Regions from separate parts of the Yinghuangia sp. YIM S10712 genome, predicted to be linked through region 2. Evidence: riboswitches for the same ligand, from Rfam matches in the RefSeq annotation. Region 2 holds a riboswitch; each other region holds the start of a gene.
What was found. A riboswitch is a leader RNA that binds a small molecule or an ion and turns the genes downstream of it on or off. The one in region 2 is predicted to bind cyclic di-AMP.
Positions count from the first base shown of each region.

Region 1: it holds a riboswitch for cyclic di-AMP, as region 2 does, so the genes downstream of both, ACRX5W_RS17000 (transglycosylase family protein) here and ACRX5W_RS27740 (NlpC/P60 family protein) in region 2, are expected to answer to the same signal.
Region 3: it holds a riboswitch for cyclic di-AMP, as region 2 does, so the genes downstream of both, ACRX5W_RS08005 (NlpC/P60 family protein) here and ACRX5W_RS27740 (NlpC/P60 family protein) in region 2, are expected to answer to the same signal.
Region 4: it holds a riboswitch for cyclic di-AMP, as region 2 does, so the genes downstream of both, ACRX5W_RS01775 (transglycosylase family protein) here and ACRX5W_RS27740 (NlpC/P60 family protein) in region 2, are expected to answer to the same signal.

Region 1 covers NZ_JBPKBI010000007.1:96,074-101,146, reverse strand. Annotated here, with positions in the region: gene ACRX5W_RS17010 (alpha/beta fold hydrolase) at 1-124, shown strand, start outside; gene ACRX5W_RS17005 (PaaI family thioesterase) at 364-1,227, opposite strand; gene ACRX5W_RS17000 (transglycosylase family protein) at 1,526-2,725, opposite strand; cyclic di-AMP (ydaO/yuaA leader) riboswitch at 2,731-2,931, opposite strand; gene ACRX5W_RS16995 (PaaI family thioesterase) at 3,432-4,310, opposite strand; gene ACRX5W_RS16990 (ADP-ribosylation family protein) at 4,638-5,073, shown strand, end outside.
Region 2 covers NZ_JBPKBI010000019.1:22,373-27,445, reverse strand. Annotated here, with positions in the region: gene ACRX5W_RS27750 (UbiA family prenyltransferase) at 1-105, shown strand, start outside; gene ACRX5W_RS27745 (DUF3040 domain-containing protein) at 242-583, opposite strand; gene ACRX5W_RS27740 (NlpC/P60 family protein) at 822-1,658, opposite strand; cyclic di-AMP (ydaO/yuaA leader) riboswitch at 1,664-1,856, opposite strand; gene ACRX5W_RS27735 (hypothetical protein) at 2,486-2,854, shown strand; gene ACRX5W_RS27730 (hypothetical protein) at 2,867-4,024, opposite strand; gene ACRX5W_RS27725 (gluconokinase) at 4,317-4,808, opposite strand; gene ACRX5W_RS27720 (phytoene desaturase family protein) at 4,853-5,073, opposite strand, start outside.
Region 3 covers NZ_JBPKBI010000002.1:595,334-600,406, reverse strand. Annotated here, with positions in the region: partial or broken gene ACRX5W_RS08015 (M48 family metallopeptidase) at 1-303, opposite strand, end outside; gene ACRX5W_RS08010 (hypothetical protein) at 558-1,961, opposite strand; gene ACRX5W_RS08005 (NlpC/P60 family protein) at 2,043-3,170, opposite strand; cyclic di-AMP (ydaO/yuaA leader) riboswitch at 3,184-3,342, opposite strand; gene ACRX5W_RS08000 (NYN domain-containing protein) at 4,061-5,073, opposite strand, start outside.
Region 4 covers NZ_JBPKBI010000001.1:372,501-377,573, forward strand. Annotated here, with positions in the region: gene ACRX5W_RS01760 (ATP-binding protein) at 1-149, opposite strand, end outside; gene ACRX5W_RS01765 (SCO6880 family protein) at 166-1,677, opposite strand; gene ACRX5W_RS01770 (hypothetical protein) at 2,028-2,354, opposite strand; gene ACRX5W_RS01775 (transglycosylase family protein) at 2,682-3,926, opposite strand; cyclic di-AMP (ydaO/yuaA leader) riboswitch at 3,930-4,107, opposite strand; gene ACRX5W_RS01780 (phosphatase PAP2 family protein) at 4,818-5,073, shown strand, end outside.

The DNA of each region.
Region 1 (5,073 bases), on a different contig from region 2:
CCCCGCCCAGGTCGCCCGCGCCCGCGGCGAAGGCCGCCTGTGGGACATCGACACCGGCCACGATCTGATGATCACCGAACCGAAGGCCGTCACCGACGCGCTGATCGAGGTGTTGGCTGCCTGAAGCGGCCACTCAGCGCCGCCTCGGGTCCTTAGAACCTGCCGGGCCCCCGCGCAGCCATGGCCCGACCCGGGCGGGGTCAGTGCGGGGCCCAGGTGGCCACCACGATGGAAGCCGGCTGCGGGAACGGCAACTCCGGCGATCGCTTCCATCGCGGCCCCGACGGCTCTGTACTCGGGGGCGGTCAACACGTCCGCGCGGCTTCCGCTCGTTCGCGTTGCCTCATGTGAATCCGGCGTCGCTCAGTGGGAGTTCGTGGCGTACGCGGCAACCGTGGCGACGGTGCCGGTCCGGCCGCCGGGGGCGTACGCCACGACCTCGATGACACGGAACGAGCGCCCGCCGTGCACCACGCGGGCCACGAACTCGATGCCGCCGGATATGTCCATCTGCCGCAGATAGGTGATCCGGGTGGACGAGAGCGCCATCTCCCCGCCGGCGGGCAGGAGGCACGAAGCCGCGAGCTGGGACGCCGCCAAGGCGACGCCTCCGTGCAACGCCCCGCTGCCGTTGGTCAGCCGGATGTCGCCGGGCACTCGCAGGCGCACGAGCTCGCCGTCCGCCACGGCCGATGTACCCAGCACCGCGAGCAGGGAATCGTGACAGGCGGCGTCCGGGGCGGCGGGACCGTCGGACACGACGCCGACCGTGGGCTGCAACGCCGCGGCTTCGGAGGCGAGTTCGGGCAGGAGCGGGATGTAGCGGCTGCGCAGCGTCATGACCGCGAGCGTCTGCGCGTCCGTGTCCTGCACGCTTCCGGTCACCAGCGCGCCGCGCGCGTGCGAGGCCACGATCGTGCCCTCGCTGGTGATCAGGCTCCCGTCGCAGGGCGGCGGCGCGACGTAGTCGACCGACAGTTCGGTGGTGACGGACCACCGCCCGTCAGGCTGGTGCCTGGCGCCCGCGATCCCCAGCGTGTCGTCGATGAGCACGGCCAGTGCCGCGCTGTGGGGAGCGCCGTCGGGGCCGCGCAGCCACGGGCCGGACGGCATCCATCCGTGCCAAAGCCCGTCGTGCGCATGGTTCGTCACCCGGACGCCGAACAGGCGCTCCGGTCTTCCGACGGGTGCGTGCGGCATCGCTGTCAGGTCGTATTGCGCGGTCACGACGGCTTCCCTCCCCGAGCCGGGCGGGCCCCGGTGCCGCTGCCCGGTTGGCGGGGGTGGCTGTCGCCGTCGGCGATCGGTCGCCTCTCACTGCGGCACATTGCGACCACCCCGCAAGAAAGATCATTCTCCTGGGTGAGAGTAGCATTCTCCGCAATGCCGCCCGTCGGCGCACGTACGCCGCGGAGGGGCGGCCACAGGCAAACGGAACGCCCGGCCGGGTGGTCCCGGCCGGGCGTTCCGTTATTTGTTCATCCCTGTGTCAGCCCCACCTGCACAGGGCACCGCGTCACGACGCTCAGATGTTGACGCCGTGGGCGCGCAGGTACGCCAGCGGGTTCACGTCCGAGCCGTAGCTCGGGGTCGTGCGCACCTCGAAGTGCAGGTGCGGTCCGGTGGAGTTGCCGGTCGAGCCGGCCAGGCCGACCTGCTGGCCGGTCGCGACCTTCTGGCCGACGGAGACCGACAGCGAGCTCAGGTGGCCGTACTGGGTGTACTTGCCGTCGGCGTGCTTGATGACGATCTCGTTGCCGTACGCGCCGCCCCAGCCGGCCTTCACGATCGTGCCGGACGTGACGGCCTTCACCGGGGTGCCGGAGGCGGCGGAGAAGTCCTCACCGGTGTGGCCGTTCGACCACAGCGAGCCGGAGTTGCCGTACGAGCCGTGCGGCGCACCCGACACCGGGCGGACGTAGCCGCTCGACGAGGTCTCCTGGCTGGAGGCGGCCTTGTCCGACGCGGTCGCGGTCGTGGTGGCCGCGGACGACGCCGCAGACGACGCCGAGTTCGACGCGGACGCGGAAGCCTTGCCGTTCAGGGTGAGCTTCTGGCCCTGGTGGATCATGTTCGGGTTGCCGCCGATGACGCTGCGGTTGTCCTGGTACAGCTTCTGCCAGCCGCCGGCCACGTCGTGCGTGTTGGCGATCTTGGAGAGCGTGTCACCGGCGACCACGGAGTAGGTCGCGGCAGTGGTCTGCGCCGCGGCCGGCTTGCTCGACTGGGTCGCCTGCGCGCCGGACGCCGACGCGTTGTCGGAGCCTGCGGACGAGGAGGCCGCGGACGAGGAGGCCGACGAGGCGGCGGCCACGGGCTTGGCGGCCGAACCGGTGTCGATGGACGGCGTGCCGCTGTTCTTGGTCAGGCCCGCCTTGACGGAGCAGACCGGCCAGGCACCCGGGCCCTGAACCGCGAGGACCTTCTCGGCGATGGCGATCTGCTGGTCCTTCGTGGCGAGGTCGGCGCGCGGCGCGTACTGCGTGCCGCCGAACTCCTGCCACGTCGAGTTCGTGAACTGGAGGCCGCCGTAGAAGCCGTTGCCGGAGTTGATGGACCAGTTGTTGGTGGACTCGCACTGAGCGACCCTGTCCCACGTGCTCACCGAGGCGGCGGACGCGCTGGTCGCGCCGAGCATCGGGAGGGCGATCGCGGCGCCGGTGACACCGGCGGCGACGGCGATGGACTTGCGGTTGCTCAGAAGGTTGCGGGTCGCGGACAGCATTAAGCGATTCCTCTCCCACGCCTGCGAGGTGAGCTGTCGGATTCGGGCTGGAGTTGCCCGGCCGCGCCGCCCACGCCCTGATCAGGACGTTTTTGGCACGGCTTCACCCCAAGCCGTCCCGGTCGTACGGAAGTACGTCGCCGGTCCGGCGAATTTCACCTGGTTCCCCCGCTTCTGCCGTGACTGGTTCTCAGCAGTCCCGTCTCGACCGGCGGCAGAATTCGGCGTTCCGGTGAGCGGGGTCGGCGTTGCACCGACGACCACGAAGCTAGACAAACACCCGGTTACAACACAAATCCCTTGGAACCGAAGAAAGTTCAATGAAATTCGGGAATAGGGAATAAGTCACGCTCAGTAGCGTTGTCTCGCCCTCTCCGCAGTCAAAATGACACTTTGCGTGTTCGGGGCGATGCGGGAAGTCGGGATCCGCTACTCGCTGTGCCACGGCGATGCGTTCAAGTAGTTTTGCAAAGGAAACGTAAATTGCCCCGGTTCGGTCGTTTTGTCGCTCGGTGGATGGGAAAAAAGGGCCGAACACCGCGCGTCGGCGCCTGCGCGCGGAGGGGGGTCCGCAGGTGACGGGATGGGGCCGGTACAGGGGCGTTGACCTGGGGTTTCCTTCTCGCCGCCAATACTGCGGTCTGCGGTTTGCCGTCTGCGGTTATGGTCCCGGTCTGCGGGCCGCGTGCGGTCCGCGCCGGTGCGGCTAGACGGAGGCCGAGGTCGGGCCGGAGTATCCAGCCACCATGGCGACCGTGCCCGGCTTGCCCGACGGTCCGTGGGACACGACCTCGATCAGGCGGAAGCTCCGGCCACCGTGCACGACCCGGGCGACGAAGCGGGTTTCGCCGGTGATCTCCAGCGCGCGCAGGTAGCTGATGCGAACCGAAGCCAGGGACATGCCGTCCTCCGGGCGCAGCCAGTGCGAGGCGGCAAGCTGGGTCGCGCACAGGGCGATGCCGCCGTGCATGACGCCACTGGCGTTCGTCAGGATCTCGCGGCCGGGCACCCGCAACGACGCGGTGTCTCCGTCGACTTCCAAGGACGCGTCCAGCATGGCGAGCAGCGACTCGCGGTACGGCGGCTCCGACTCGCGCCGTGGTTCCGGCAGTGCCGCGGTCGTCGGGGCCGTCGTCGCGTCGGGGGTGAACAACTCCTGGAGGTCGCGGGGAACGGTGGTGGTGAACCGACTGCGCAGGGTCGCGAGTGCGAGCGTGCGGTCGGCGTCGTCCCGTACCGTCCCGGAGACCAGGACCCCCGTCGGCTGCGCGGACACGACCGAGCACTCGCTTTGGATCGTCTGCCCGTCGCACGGCGGCGGCGCGGTGTAGTCGACGGAGAGCTCGGTGGTCACCGGCCACAGCTCGTCGGGCCGGTGCGCGGACGTCGCCCTCCCCAGCGTGTCGTCGATGAGCACGCCGAGAGCGGCACTGTTCGGGGATCCGTCCGGGCCGGTCATCCAGGGACCTGACGTCATCGTCCCGCGGCTCCCGCCGTCGACCGGGGTGATCGCGGCGCCGAAGAGGGTCATCGGCCCACGGCCGCGCCGGATGAGCGGTGCCGCGAGGTCGTGGTGCGCAGTCATGGAGATGTCCTGGTTCCCTGGGGCGGTCCTACCGCCGACCGATGCGGCCCCGCCGTGTTGCCGTACGCTGCCCGGCGCGCCGACGTCCCCCAAGAGAACGTCATTCTCGCGCACGAGAGAGTCATTATCGCAGGTGCGGGGCCGGGCGTGAGCGAAGGGTCGGCGCGCAGGCTCCCGCCCCCTGCGCGCGTTCAGCGAAAGCCCACGCTCCCGGCTGTGACCCGACCGTCTCGCCCGCGCGGTCGCCGCGGCGGCCGACGGCAGGGCGCGGCGGTCAGTAGCCTGGTGGCCCGGTCAACCACGTATGGCGCACAGGGGGTTCGTTCCATGACGGAAAACCGCGTGGCGGTCGAGGAGCGGGTCCGCCGCGACTGGGGTCTGGAACTGCCCGAATCAGTTTTCCGCTACCACGCGTTCCTGACCTCTCTGGGACCGGCTGAGAAGCGGGCGCTCGACGACATGGAACTGCGGCCGTTCGGCATCATGGACGTCTTCGCGAACCCGGACGCGCAGCCTGCCGACGGCATCGACGTGCGCGTACACGGTCGCTACTACCTCGACCCGCCCGAGTTCCTGACGTTCATGCACGGAGGTTCGGACGGCCTCCACTTCGGGCTGTGGTTCGACGACGGCCGCACCTGCTCCGGCGTCGCGTCGTACTACACCAACGACGCCGGCGACCTCGACATGACGTCGTCCACACCCCTGGAAGCGGTCCGCGCCCGACTCGAACTCTCGTGGCGCGACCTGCACGACTACTACG
Region 2 (5,073 bases):
GCGGCGGCGCCGGCGGGGCGTTCGGCGGCCCCGTTCCGGGCGGCGGTCCTGGTCGCGGCACTCGCGGTGGCGCTGTTGGTGGCGCATGCGGGCCAGTTGGCCTGACCGGTGGATGTCTCGGTGCGCGGGCCCCGGCGTACGGACGGGTCACCGGCCGGAACAGGCACACGTCGGCCTGTGGGTGCCGCGTCGTGGCATCACCGTGGTGGCTTCCCGGCGGACGCCGCCGGGATATCGCCCGTTAGCCGGGCTCCTGGCGGCGTGTGGAATGCCACCAGGCCCAGAGCCAGTCGCCCGCGATCACCAGCGTTGCGGCCCATACGACTGCCGCGGCGACGGCGATCGACACCGGGCCGCCGCTGAGCGTCGCGGCGAGCATGACGAGGGACAGCGGGCACAGGACGATCAGGCTGTAGACGCGCACTTGCCGACGGAATCTGCCGGCCGGTGCTCGGCCGCTGGGCGGACTGACGAGATTCATGGTGCGCAGTTGCCGGTCGAGTACGGCGTCGCGCTGCAATTCGAGTTCGATGGCATGCAGCTGCTGCCGCTCACGACGGCTGAGCGCGGGGCCGCCGGGCATGGTCGCCACCTCCGGACGGGGACATGGTGACGGAACTGTCATTACGCTGCCCGGGTGATGTGGAGTTATTCGTTGGCCGTGTGCGCGCGGAAGGGACGGGCATACCGGTCGTTCTGCCTGGTCATACCCGCGTGCATGGTCGTCCGGCGGCACCCGCGCGGGCGGTGGAGACACGGCTGAGAACGTGGTCCGCCGTCCGCGCGGGGCCGGTCCGTGGGGCCGTCGGGCGGCGCGGGGATCAGGCGGGGCGGGTGGCGCCCGCGATGGGCATCGAGTCGACGGGAACGATCTTCACGACCGAACGCGAGTTCGGGGCGTGGATGATCTGGCCGTCGCCCAGGTACATGCCGACGTGGCTGATGCCGGAGTAGTAGAACACCAGGTCGCCGGGCTGAAGGTCGGATATCGCGACCTTGTCGCCGGCCGCGTACTGGTCGGTGGTGACGCGCGGGATCGACACGCCCGCGGCCTTCCACGCCGCCTGGACGAGGCCGGAGCAGTCGTACGCGTCGGGCCCTTCGGCCCCGTAGACGTACGGCTTGCCGAGCTGGGCCTTCGCGAACGCGATCGCGGCGGCGGCCTTGCCGGCCGCGGGGGCGGCAACCTGCGTCGCCGTCGAACCGGCGGTGGACTGCGTGGTCGGGGCGGTCGTCTCGGACGTCTCGGTGGTCGCGGCCGTCCGGGTGGCCGTCTGCGACGAACTGCCGGTCTCGGCCGGTGCGGTGCCGGTCAGCTTCAGGATCCGGCCGATGTCGAGCCAGTCCGGGCCTTTGGTGAGCTGGTCGCGGTTCAGGTCGTACAGGGCCTGCCAGCTGCCGGCGACCCCGTTCGCGTCGGCGATCCTCCAGAGGGTGTCACCTGACACGACGGTGTGTGTCGCGGCGGTGGAGGTGGCGGCGGATCCGGTGTCGGCGCCCGTCTCGGCGGCGGGGTCCGTGGGGGCCGCAGCGGTGGTCGCGGCCTCCGGCTGGGCCATGGCCGGAGCGGCGTGGGTGGCGGTGGCGGTGAAGGCCGTGCCGAGGCCGGCGATGCCGGCGGCGGCCACCAGGCGGCGGACGCTGTGGGCAGACAGCATGAAGTCGTTCCTCTCCTGCCGCCTGCGAGGTGAGCTGTCGGATTCGGACCGGAGACGGCCCGGCCGCGCGAGCGCACGGCTTCACCCCGAGCCGGACCCGACGTGTCGGGTACGGCGTACCACCTGGTTCCCCCGCTCCCGTCCGGAAGTGCTCTCGCGCGCGCCGGGACCGGGGACGGGATTCGGCGTTCCGGTCGGCGCATTTCGCCGTGGTCGGCGAAACCGGGGGTGACGCTAGACAAATCGCCTTGTCGTCCACAACTCGCCGGCCGTGCATCACAGGTGCGTAAAGGCGGCGTTCGGCCTGGTCTCACCTGCGGGGATGCTTCGGACACCCCGGGATGACATGCGGATATGCCGCAGAGTGACCGTGACGGATCGGTGACCGAAAAAGATCTGAATTGCTCATGACCCGCCCGCCGGGCGAATCATTACACGTCCAATCTTGTCCGCATTTACGCAACCAGATGGATTGTCCGTTCACTCGAACGGCCTTCCCCGGCTGCCCGGCGCTCTCGGCGCGCCTACCGTCGAAGTCATGCCGCAACCCGGACAATTCGCCGGTTTTCGTCGCACTGGGCCCTGACGGCCCTTCCTCTCGTCGCCCGAGGCGCGATCGGCGGGAGGACCGTCACTACCTCGCGCGTTCGCGAGACGGGGAACTTTTCCGGCCACGGCACTTGCTCATCCAACGCTGGCGGGGAGGCCCGGTGTCCCGATCCCAACGCTCGGTCGCGAAGTCCCCGGAGCCGGCGAATTCCGCGCCGGCGTCAGCCGATCCGGTCGGCGACTCGCGGGACGAACCAGAAACGTCATCCCGTCGTTCGGTGACCTCGCTCCTCCGCGCGGTGGCCGACTTCGCCGACCGGTCCGCCACCCGCGCCCGCTGCGTCGCGCTCGCGCTGCTCTGGGCCGTGAACATCGGCGCGCTCACCCTGATGTGGTACGGCCTGCCGAGTGGCGGCGCCGGCCCGTTCCCCTGCGCCCTGTTCGGCCTGGTGCTGGCGGTGGCCGCCGGGGTCGTCGGACTGGCGCTCGCGCTCCCGGGGTTGCGTGCTTCCGAACCGGAGCGGGCCGACAACGGCTGGGCGTTCGCGTGGCTGTTCACGACGTTCGTCGGCGCGGCCGGCGGGTTCCTCGTCCTGGCGTTCGACCAGTTCACCCGTTTGTGGGCCGGGGCCGGACTCGGCCCGTGAACCGTGGCCCGATCAGACCCAGCCACCGGGCGCGGGGACGGCCGCAGCCTGGCGCTTCTTCCACACGGCGTACGAGATCAGGTATCCCACCGTCCACATGCCGCAGCTCAACAGCACCCCGATGACGTGGACGGTATGCGGGAACGGCCGGGCGACGTAACCCGGTTGGCCGCCCCCCATGGTGTGCCCGCCGAGGTTGCCGCCGAGCGCGGTCGACGCGTTGGCGACCTGCGGCGGAACCCATGACGCGCCGGCGGTGGCGGCGGCGGTTGGCGGGAGCCGCGTGGGCTGCGACCCGCTGCGGAAGGTCACGCCGTACAGCAGGCGCACCCGCTTGGCCTCCCAGACCGACATCGCGGTGATGGTCACGGGTGCGCCCAGCGTCACGATGGCCGCGACGACGGCGGGCACGCGGTTGTGGCCGGGCGCCGCGAGGTCGACCGCCGCGACGGCCCACGACAGGGTCGGGGCGAGGAGGCACGGCATGAGCAAGTGCCCGTCGGCGGCGGCGAACAGGTGGCGCGGGACCATGAAGAAAGCGGTGATCGCGAAGAAGCCGCACCAGATGAGTGCGATCCACCCCAGCACGACCAGCACCATCAACGCGCCGCCCGGCCGCATTTCCACGACCCCGACCAGCGCCAGCGTGGTCAGCACCGCGCCGGCGCCGATGAACGCACCCATCGACTTCATCGGGTAACGCATGCTCCGGCGCGTTTCCCGGCGTTTCGCCGGCTCGGTCAGGAGCACGAGGATGAGCGCGGTCAGCGGTACGGCCACGACGGCGACGACCACCGAGATGGTCACGTGCATGATGGCTTCGCTGAAGATCTTCTCCGCCTCGACGGAGTCGTACTTCAGCGCGACCCACGCCACGACGCCCATGCCGAGCAACGTCCTGATGAGCCGGACGTGTTCGATGCGCGGGTCGGGCGGCGCCAACCGGTTCTGCGCCTTCAGCGCGGCCTTGGCGGCACTCGACGGATTGATGACCTGGACGAAGCGCCAGAACAGCGGCGCGCGCGGAGGTCGCGGCGGAGCGGGGACGAACTGTCCACCCCCGGCGGCCGGTCCGCCCCCGTATGGCGGGAATCCACTCGGCTGGTGAGGGAATTGACCGGTTTGCTGGGGTGGCGGGGCAGGCTGCCAGGGCGGGGGCACATGGCTCAAGAGATTCGTCCTTGTCTCACCGTTGCCTGCGTCGCGAGAGCACGACGGCCCCGCGGATGACACGGATGGGCACCGCGATGCGCGCCGCGCCCGGTGCCGAGTCCGCGAAGCAGTATGTCGGAACGCGCGTATGGGGGGACAGCGGGATGTCCCTCGCGTGTGGGGCGCAGACGGCGCGGCGCCACCCCGCGGACCTGCCGAATCGGCCGCCCCGCATCGCCGAACGCCCACACCGCGCCTGGCCCGCAAACGGCGAGTCTGCGGTGGACAGGCCAACGACGTCTTCGCTCCGTCACTCCTCCGCGAAGCGCCGCCACGCGCGTTCGGCCGCGCGGGCGATCTCCGCCGGGTCGTCGCCGATGTCGACCACGACGCCCGCCTCGTCGGGGCCCAAGGGCTCCAGCGCGGCAAGTTGCGAGTCGAGGAGGGCCGGGTCGAAGAAGTGCCCCCGGCGGCCGTCGAGGCGCTGCGCGATCAGGTCGCGCGGGCCGTCCAGGTGCACGAAGAACGCGTCGGGGCAGTCCCGGCGCAGCCGGTCGCGGTACGCGCGCTTCAACGCCGAACATGTCACCACCGCACCGGCGTTCGCTTCGTACCGCCTGCGCAGCCACTCCCCCAGCGCGTCGAGCCAGGGCTGCCGGTCGGTGTCGTCCAACGGCTGCCCGCTGCGCATCTTGGCGATGTTGGCCTCGGGGTGGAAGTCGTCACCCTCGCCGAGGTCGGCGCCGCATCGTGCCGCCAACTCGGCCGCCACGGTGGTCTTTCCGGTGCCGGATACACCCATCACGACGATGTGCGGCGGCCGTTCGGCGAAAGTGTCGGCCGCGTTCAAAAACCGAGCACCGCCATCGCGGCGTTGTGGCCGGGGATGCCGCTCACCCCGCCGCCGCGCCGGGCGCCGGCTCCGCAGAGCAGGATGCGTTCGTGGGCGGTTTCCACACCCCATGCGCCGGCGTCGTGGTCGTGTTCGGCGTACGGCCAGGCGAGGTCGCGGTGGAAGATGTGCCCGGCGGGAAGCCCGAGTTCGCGGTCGAGGTCGACCGGCGTAC
Region 3 (5,073 bases), on a different contig from region 2:
TACCAGCGCGAACAGGGCGACCAGCACGGCGAGTACCAGCCCGGACGACATCGCGAAGCCCTTGGCGGCGTCGAGCCACCAGCCGCCCCACGTCTGCACCGACAGCCCGTGCCGGCGGCGGACGACCTCAAGGCGCGCGTCGAACGGCAGGGCGACCGCCCGGCCGATCAGCAGGAGGACCAGGCCGCCGAGCAGGACCTGCCAGACCCAGCCGCCGCCGAGCGGCCGCGCGACGGCGGTGACCAGACGCGCGCCCACCGGAGTGAGGCCGAGCAGGAGCGACACGGCGAGCGACAGCGCCATCGACAGGTAGACCGGCGGTCGGGACTGCTCGGCGAGCGCACGTCCGCGCGCGATCTCGGCGGTGCTGAAGTCGCGTGCCGCGTCGGGTGCGACCGAACCACCCGGGATGTCGGGCAGCGGCCGCCACGGGGTGGTGACCACGAGCGCCACCAGCAGCACGGCCGCGGTGACGCCGAGGCATATGACGAGCACTTTCTGACCGGCCATCGGTCGGTTTCCCCTCCCCGGGATACAGCGTATGCCGCGCCCCCGGCCTATTGGACCTGCGCGGTGATGTACGCGACCCACGCGCGCGTGAAGTCGTCCGGCGTGGTGCCCAGGACACCGTTGAACGCCTCGGCGAGGCGGGCCTGTTGGTCCGGCGGACCGCTGCCGTTCGCGGGCGGGCCCCCCACCGCCCGGTAGAACTCCACGAGCTTGGCCTCACCCCAGCGCTCGGCGATGAGCCGGCACGCGAGCCAGCCCATCTCGTACGCCTGCGGCAGGGCCTCGTGCGTCGTGGTGAACTGCTCGTCGGCGGGCAGCGATTGCGGCACTTTGCCGTCGAGGATGTCGCGGCGCAGTTCCGGGGCCGCGCTGCGGACGCTCTGCCCCGAGTCGAGATACCCGACGTAGTCCGCGAAGCCCTCGGACAGCCATGTGGGCGTCCAGTTGCGGGTGAACGCGCGGCTTGCGACGTGGGTGATCTCGTGGGTCATCACAACCCGCCTTTCCACGGCACCGAGTTCGCGGAAGGCGTCGGGGTTGACGATCACCCGGTCGGCGGCGGCGCCCTCGGCGGACGCGCCGCGTTCGCCGGTGGTGACGGCGGCGATCCGCGCGTACTGCTGCGGCTCCGCGCCCAGCAGCCGGGCCATCTGCGCCTGGTCGGCCGGGACCACGACGACCGTCTTGCCCGGCCACTCGCCGCCCCAGACCTCCCCGACGTCGACGACGGCGGTCTCGATGTCCTTTTGGTACGAGGGCAGTTCCGCCGCCTGGCCGCCGATGCCCAGGACGATGCCGATATCGGTGCGGAGCACGTGGACGGGGCCGAGGTCCCAGGCCTGGACACTGCCGTGCAGGCCGCCTGGGGCGCCGTCGCCGTCGGCCGCGAGATACCACGCGCCGTCGCGGGCCACGAAGGTCAAGTACTGCGCGCTGCGGACCGGCGCGGCGTCGAAATCGGCGATGCGGTAGACCAGATCCACGTGTGCGGTGGCCGTCGCGGTGCCGCCCAGCTCCGTGCGGCGGGCATCGGTGAGCGCGAACGCGCCGGCCTCGACGATGTCGTACTCCCACGAGGCGAACGGCACGTGGGCGGCGTTGTCGAACGCCGCCCCCTGCGCATCGCGGAACGCAGGCGCGCGCGGGTCGATCGTCGCGAGGAAAGCCGCCCGGTCGCGGTCCCGGAAGGCGGCGGCCCGCCGGTCGAGCAGGCTGGTGATCTCCGCCTGGTCCTTCGTCTGCTGTGCCGCGTCCGCGGGTCGGCCGTCCGTTCCCGCGCGCGGGTCGGCAGTCGGCGGCGCGGTCGGCACGGACGGTCCGGCGCGGCGCTGGTCGGACGAGCCCAGGCCGAGGACTCCCAGGGTGAGCCCGAGTGCCACCGTGGCGGTGAAGACCACGAGAACCACGAGCCACCGCGGGATCCGTCGCTCGCTCAGGCTCCGGTCGTCCACCCAGCGATCGTACGAGACAGCACGTCAGGGCACCTGCCGAGCGTGCCGCCCGGGGGAAGCCCCGGGCTGCGGCGCGGGACGTCAGGAGACGCGCACGACCTTGACGACGGGCATCGAGTTGAGCGGCGCGTACCGCACGGTGCTGCCGGTGCGCGGTGCGTGGATGATCTGGCCGTTGCCGGCGTAGATCCCCACGTGCGACATGCCGCTGTAGTAGATGACCAGGTCGCCGGGCTGGATCTGGCTGACCGGGACGCTGCGCCCCGCACCGGCCTGGCCCTGCGAGGTACGCGGCAGCGCGACGCCGGCCTGCTTCCACGCGTAGCCGGTGAGCCCCGAGCAGTCGAACGAGCTGGGCCCGGTCGCGCCGTAGACGTAGGGCTTGCCGAGCTGAGCGGCGGCGGCGGCCACGGCGGCTCCCGCACGCCCGCTGACCGGGACCGTGGTCGACGGCGTCGTGGTCGTGGAGGTCGCAGTCGTCGGCTTGCTCGTCGGAGTCTTCGTCGGCGACGAGGAGGGGGACGCGGTGGGCGACGGCGTGGTGCGCTCTTCGTCGCGCGACGCCTTCTCTTCCTCCTCGCCGTGGCCTTCCTCCGCCAGCAGCGCTTCGCGCTCGGCCGCCGTGAGGGTGTTCAGAAGGGCTTGCGCCTTCTGGAGCTTCGCCTCGATCTCCGCCTTCTTGGCGGTGAGGTTCTTTCGGGTCTCCTCCAGATCGCCGAGCGTCTGCGATGCCTCGGCGCGCTCCTGGTCGAGGATCCGCTTCTTGGTCTGGAGCTGCTTGAGCGCCTCGGCCTGCTGAGCGTTCATCTGGTCGAGGGCCGACACCTTGGCCAGGTAGTCGTCCGGCTCCTCGGACAGCATGAGCTGAAGGGACGGGGCGAGGCCCGCGCTGCGGTACTGCGCGCTGACGAACTGGCCCATGGTGCTCTGGAGAGCGATGAGGTCCGACTGCTCCTTGACGATCCGCTCTTGGACCTGCTCCACCTGGGCCTGGAGCTTCTCGGTCTTCTCCTGGAAGCCGTTGAACTCCTCGGTGGCGATCTCCGCCTCGTGGTTCAGCGTCTTGATCTGCGCCTTGACCTGGTCTTTGGTCTGGGCGGGGTCGGCCTGGCTCGTGCCCGAGGACAGGGCGACTGCGGTGGCCGCGGCGGCGGTGAGCACGCCGACGCGTGCCTTGCTCGGCTTCTTGGGCCGTCGGTGGGACGCCACGAAGGCGAACTCCTTCTTCCCTCACGGCCGCCTACCGGGTGAGCTGACGGGTTCGGGCCGGAAGATGCCCTACGGCACGGGAAACCCGTGCCGATTCACCCCGGGGGGAGTTGGTTCCCCGGTTCCGGATCGGTCCTCACGTCGACTTCCCCGGACTCGGCGGTGGGGCCCGCCACCGTCCCGGATGGACGGTCGACTTCGCAGGCACCCAGCCGGAGACATTAGTGACCCGGCCTTGATCCGTTCAAATCAATCCGAAAAGTTTTACGAGGGAAACACAAAAATCGCCGATCGAGATGAAGGGCTTCACTTCACAGTGCAGCCATTTGTTCATACTTTCTCGGCGGTTTCCTACGCGGTTCCCCCGGGCCGGCATTGTCGGCCGGTGGATCGACCGCAGGCGGTTCGGGAGGGCCTTCGCGCAGGTCAGGGTCATAGCGCAAAGGCGCGCAAAGATCAACTTCAGCAAGCATCGTGATGCGCTCGACCGTCGCGGGCGCAAGCTCGAAGCATCCGCCGGCTCCCATTTTGCGCGCTCCGGGCAAATCACCCTTATCGGTGACGGATCGGCGACTTGTGGGATACCCCACTTCGACCGGCGCGTGCCGACAGGCCCGAGCGATTTCACCCCGTTCACTTGATTGAGATGAAAAGTCCGATTTTCCATCGAGAATCGATGGAACGACACATTCAGCACACGCCGGACCCAGGGCACGGCACGTACGGCAGCAGACCCGCATGGTCGCCCATCCCTTCCGTTGCGTTCCGGTGGGGCACCGCCAACGGAAAACACGGTAGGTACGGGCACTGACACAACGTCACATGTGGGCCACTCACGACCAGATGGGGACGTGCCGACACACGGTCGCCCGTGCACACCCGACGCGCGGTCACCCTCGGGCGAGCCGCCGCAGCAACATGGTCGACGGCACCGGACGCGCGCCCGCTCGGCGCACGCCGTCCGCCACCTCGCGGTCGGAGGAGACGACGATGACCGGGCGCCCCAGAGGCTCCGCGCGCACCAGGCGGCGGATCAACTCGTCCGCGGTCTCCCCCGCCTTGCTGAAACGGACCCGCACCCCGCGCGGCGGGGCAAGCAACACCGGTGCGTCCAATTGCGCGCCGTCGAAAACGCACGTGATCTCACACCCGGTCTGCGCCGCGATCACCGCGAGCCCGCCGAGCAACCGCACACGTTGCTCCGAGAGCGCGAGTGACGGATAACCCGTCTTGGTGACGTTGTAGCCGTCGATGACCAGGTGCGCCTGCGGCAGACTCAGCAACTGGTCGAGCACCGCGGGGTCGTCGCCCTCAAGCGCGCGTTTGGCGATGTCCTTCGGGCTCGCCCCCTCGGGCGCCACCGCGTCGACGGTGTCGGCGGGCCGCATGCCGACCGGCGGCAGCGCGAGTTCCCTGCGCAGGCCCTGTGCGGCCTCCAACACGGTGTCGAGCAGCAGGCGTACGCGGGTGTCCTCCATGCTGCGGCCCTCACGCGCGGCCCGGCGGCTCGCCTCCAACGCCGACTCGGCCTCCGAGACGCGACTGCGCAACCGCCGTGCCTCCTTGTCCGCCGCCGCGATCGCCGCCTGGGCCTCGGACCGCACGGCCGCCAACTCCGCTTGCGCGCGCTTGGCCTCCTTCTCGGCGTGCTTCGCGCCGCCCTGGAGGCCGCGCACCTGGCGCCGCAACTGCTCGGCCTCCTTGCGCGCCTGGTCGAGGTCGGCGCGCAGCCTCTCCTGCTCCGCCCGAGCCGAGGCGCGCAACGCGCCCAATTCGGCCTCCAGGCGGTCGACCACCGCGGCGGCCTCCGCCCCCGCCCGGTCCTGGGCCGCCTTCTCGGCGGCCTGTCCCGCGATGTCCAGCAGTTCCGTCCAACCGCGCGGCCGCAGCAGATAGGCCGCGG
Region 4 (5,073 bases), on a different contig from region 2:
CCGATGATCACGCCCGAATCCCCCAGCCCCGGGGCGGCCGTGGGCAGGTACACCGCCTGCGCCTGACCCGTCGAGGTCCGCACCGGCAGACGCTGAGTCTCGTGTCTGCCGAAGAGGAAACTCGCGAAGCCGTCGGTCAACAACGACATGATTCCGGACACGACGTCACCTCCTGATCCCGGTGGCGAACGGCAGCGTGTTCACGAACGCCCGGTGCTGCTCGCGGTCGCACCACTCCAGTTTGAGGAAGCATTTGCCGGCCGACGCGCGGATCGTCCGTTTGTCGCGGGCCAGTTGCTCCGGATCACGCGACGAGACCGTGATGTAGCCGACCAGGTTGACCCCCGCCGCGCCGCCCGCCAGATCCTCGCCGCGCTGGTCGACGCGCCCGGTGTGCGCGAGGTCGCGCGGGTCGACCACGCGGTTCATCTTGGCGGCACGCGCGGCGTCGGCGTCGTCGTTCGTCTTCTCGGTGAGCATGCGCTCGATCGCGATGTCGGTCGGCTCCAGGTCCATCGTCACCGCGACGGTACGGATCACGTCGGGTGTGTGGACCAGCAGCGGCGCCAGGAAGTTCACCCCGACGGGAGTCAGCGGCCACTCCTTGATCCACGCCGTCGCGTGGCACCACGGGCGGGACGTCTCCGACTCCCGGGTCTTGGCCTGGAGGTAGTTCGGATGCGTCGCGTCCAACTCGGCGGGCCACGCGTACCGGGCCTGCATGCCGTCGAACTGGTCGATCTGGTGCTCCGGGTCGTACATCGAATGGATGAGCGACGCCAACCGCGCCTCGTTCATCGGCTGCCGCACCCGGATGTCCGCCTCGGCCAGCCGAGCGCACACGTCGGTGAGTTCGCGGGCCATGACCACGCCGAGACCCTGGTCGCCCTTGCCCATCACCGACGACTCGGCGGCCAGGTCGCGGTTGTAGTGCATGCAGGCGACCAGGTACGCGCGGTGCTGCTCGCTGGATGTCGACACCATCGACTGGAGCTGGTCGTACGAATCCTTCACCCAGCGCGGCGCCGACGGGTCGCCGCGCCGCGCGACGTCCTTGGCGTGCGCGTCGGGGTCGGCCGGCATCGTGCGCGCCAGGATCTGAAGCCGTGTCACGAAGCCGTCGCCGTTGGCCACGTGCTTGAGCAGGGTGCCGAACCGCTCGACCAGCGCCTCCTGGTCCTCCGAGTCGCGCAGGCCCACGCCGGGGCCCTCGATCTCGATCGCCGCGGTGACCGTGCGCCGCTCCAGGTGCATCAGCACCGCGAGCTCGTCCGGCCCGAACGGCACACTGAGCCAGGTCAGGCGCCCGATCCCGGGCGGTGTCCCGATCGCGACCGCGGCACCGTTCAGGCGCGTGCCCGCCTCCATGACCGCCGAGCGGTAGCGGGCGCCGCGTTTGAGCGTGCGCTTGTAACTGCGGTTGATCTCGAACCACTTGTAGAACGTCCGCCCCCGGTAGGGCAGATAGACCGCGGCGAACGCGATCAGCGGGAATCCCACCAGTCCGATGATCCGGACCGCCAGCACCGGAATCAGCAGACCCCACAGCAAACCGAGGGCGCCGCCCGCGATGATCAGGAAGATCTCACCCGGCTCGCGGTTCTTCCCGATGACGGCGGCCGGCTTCGCCTTGCCGATGAGGAACGTCCGGCGTCGGTGGATCGGCTGTGACGTCATGCTCGGGCCTCGCTCCCGGTCCTGGCATACGGCGAACGGCCCGGACCGACGCGGACGGGCGTTGCTCCGGCGACGTCCGCGGGCACCGGACTGCGGCGTCGTCCGGACAGCGCGGAACGGTCGGCGGACACCGACCGATGCGATTGCGGCAGTTCGCCGATCATGCACGACCCCCTTTCCGCACCCACGGTCCGGTGGTGCGTTCTCCGGGACGATCCTCCCAGAGAAGCCCCGCCGCGGTTGGTGTGCGCGGGGGAGTCGGGCCGAATTCCCGGTGCACCTCGGGAGTTACGCGCGCACGGGTACGCCACGTGAGCCCCTTCGGGTCGGCAATTCGGAAACAGTCGGCGCTAGATCGCCATCCCGTAGATGATCGTGAAGAGTGTCCCGAGCGAGCCGATGATGAACACACCGGTGAGGCCGGCGATGATCAGGCCCTTGCCCTGCTCCGCACTGAACGTGTCGCGCAGAGCCGTCGCCCCTATGCGCTGCTTGGCCGCGCCCCAGATGGCGATGGCCAGGCAGAGGAGGATGGCGACGGCCATGACCACCTGGACCATGGTTCGGGCTTCTTGACCGAGCGCCCCGAAGGGACCCCAGTCCGGGGCAATGCCACTGATGATCTCATCAATGTTGCCGTTGCCATTGCCGCTGTCTTCGCCTGCGCCTAGGTACATGCCGTTCACCGCCCCCGACTGGGCTCCTCGAAGTGCCCCCGTCGGATGGAGCGGGGGCGTCATACGTCGTGATTATTCTGACGTGACGACACCGTTCGGGCCACCACCCCCGCGAGATGATCTTCTCACTGTGTGTATCACGGGCGGTTGCACCGGGCAATCAAGGCACGCACGCAGGCACGGATGCGGTGTGAATCGTCTTTCCGCGTGTTGCGAGTGGTGGAAATCCGTCCGGAATTTTGGCCGGAAAACGCGTCAGGCCCCGGACCACGTGGGTCCGGGGCCTGACGCGTCGCGCTGTTTCCTGCGGTTGATCCGTGGTGGGGATCAGATGTTGACGCCGTGGGCGCGCAGGTAGGTCAGCGGGTTGATGTCCGAGCCGTAGTTCGGAGTGGTGCGGATCTCGAAGTGCAGGTGCGGGCCGGTCGAGTTGCCGGTCGAGCCCACGAGGCCGATCTGCTGGCCGGTGGAGACCTTCTGGCCGACCGACACGGAGATCGAGGAGAGGTGTGCGTACTGGCTGTACTTGCCGTCCGGGTGCTTGATGACGACCTCGTTGCCGTACGCACCGGCCCAGCCGGCGGACACGACGGTGCCGGTGGTGATCGCCTTGACCGAGGTGCCGGCGGAGGCGCGGAAGTCCTCACCGGTGTGGCCGTTGGACCACAGCGAGCCGGAGCGGCCGTAGCTGCCGCTCGGGGCACCCGGCACGGGGCGGACGTAGCCCGAGGACGCCGTCTGCGACGACGCGGACGACGAACCGCCGGAGGCGGACGTGCCGGTCGAGGAGGAGTTCGACGACGCGCCGGTGGACGACGACGAAGAGGAGGTCGTCGGCTTGGCCGGGGTCGTGGTCGTGCTCTGACCGGCCGTCAGGGTCAGCTTCTGGCCCGGGAAGATGACGTCCGGGTCGCTGCCGACGACGCTGCGGTTGATCTCGTACAGCTTCTGCCAGCCGCCGTTGACCTCGTGGGCGCGGGCGATCTTGAAGAGGGTGTCACCCGCGACGACGGTGTACGCCGACTTGGCGTTGCTCGTGGCGGCCGGGGCCTGCGTCGTCTTGGACTCGGTCTTCGCCTCGGTCTTCGCCTCGGTCTTCGAGGTACCGGCCGACGAAGTGGTCTGCGCCTGCGACTTCGAGGTCGTCGCCTGCGAGGACGACGCGTCGGGGTTGATCGCGGGGGTGCCGCTGTTCTTGGTCAGGCCCGCCTTGACGGAGCAGACCGGCCAGGCGCCGGGGCCCTGGACCGCGAGAACCTTCTCGGCGATCGCGATCTGCTGGTCCTTCGTGGCGAGGTCGGCACGCGGCGCGTACTTCTGGCCGCCGAACTCGACCCAGGTGCTCTGCTGGAACTGCAGGCCACCGTAGAAGCCGTTGCCGGTGTTGATGGACCAGTTGTTCGTGCTCTCGCACGCGGCAACCTTGTCCCAGGTGCTCACCGAGGCGGCGGAGGCGCTGGTCGCGCCCATGATCGGGGCGACGATCGCGGCGCCGGTGACACCGGCGGCGACGGCGATGCGCGAGGACGTGACAAGTCGGGTACGGCGATGACGCCCGGTTCCGGACAGCATGAAGCGTTTCCTCTCCCACGCCTGCGAGGTGAGCTGTCGGATTCGGGCTGGAGTTGCCCGGCCGCGCCGAAAAACCTTGTCTCCAAGGGTTTTTGGCGCAGCTTCACCCCAAGCCGTGACCGAAAATCGGTCCGGCGCATTTCACCTGGTTCCCCCGCTTCTGCCGTGGCTGCTTCTCAGCTGTCCCGTCCGTACCGGCGGCAGAACTAGGCGTTCCGGTCGGAGGGGTCGGTGTGGGGACCGACGCGGAGCAACTTAGGCAGACGGGTCCCGTGATCACAAGCGACTCATCGGATTGGCAGGTTTGCGACAGCGCGCAGAGGGGGAGAAGGTCACCCCTTGTCACAATTCGGCAGCCGAAGGTGTCCGAATTCCTACGATCGGTACCTGGTTACTGACCGGTCGTGAAAGAGTTTCACGCTACGTGCGTAGACGGTTGTCGAGCGTCAGTCCGGTGTGACCTGGACTACATTCCAGAATCGTTGGCCGTTATGTCCGACTTGAGGCTTTGTTCGCCAGGCGACTCGGCGCTTCGTCCCTCGTTCGCAAGGTGGATGAAGCTATTTGCCATGATTTGCCCGAATTGTTGATAGCCGAAGGGGCGGTGGCCTGCTCTTTGTTCTCGGCATCGTTGCCGCGTCAGGGGCCGGGAATGGGGCCCGTCGGAGCCGGAGGAAGCGAGAGGCGTACGACCGGGGAAGCAGGCCCGCCCCCCGTCGCTCCCGCCTGCCGCAGCATCGGACCGTAGTCGCGACAGGACGCTCCGCAGCCCTGGTCCGAGGGTGAAGTGACCCACCGCGTACGCTCCTTGGGACGAGCGGGAGGCGCGGGGGAACCGCGGAGACCACCCAAGCGTGATGTTCAGGGACGAAACCTCGGGAGGTAACCCGCGTGACCGTGTACGCCCCGGCCGCCACCGCCGACGCCGCCATGCACCTGGCCGCCGGCGACAACATCGACGTCGACGTCCTCCAGGGCATCAACGGCTTGGCGGACGACACCACATGGGCGCACGGCTTCATGGAGTTCACCGGTGAGTACGGCCTGCTCGCCGTCCTCGGCCTGCTGCTCGGCATCGCCTGGTTCCGCGCCCGCCGGCGCCCCGACCACGATGTCGCGGTGGCCGGCATCGTCTGGGCGCCGATCG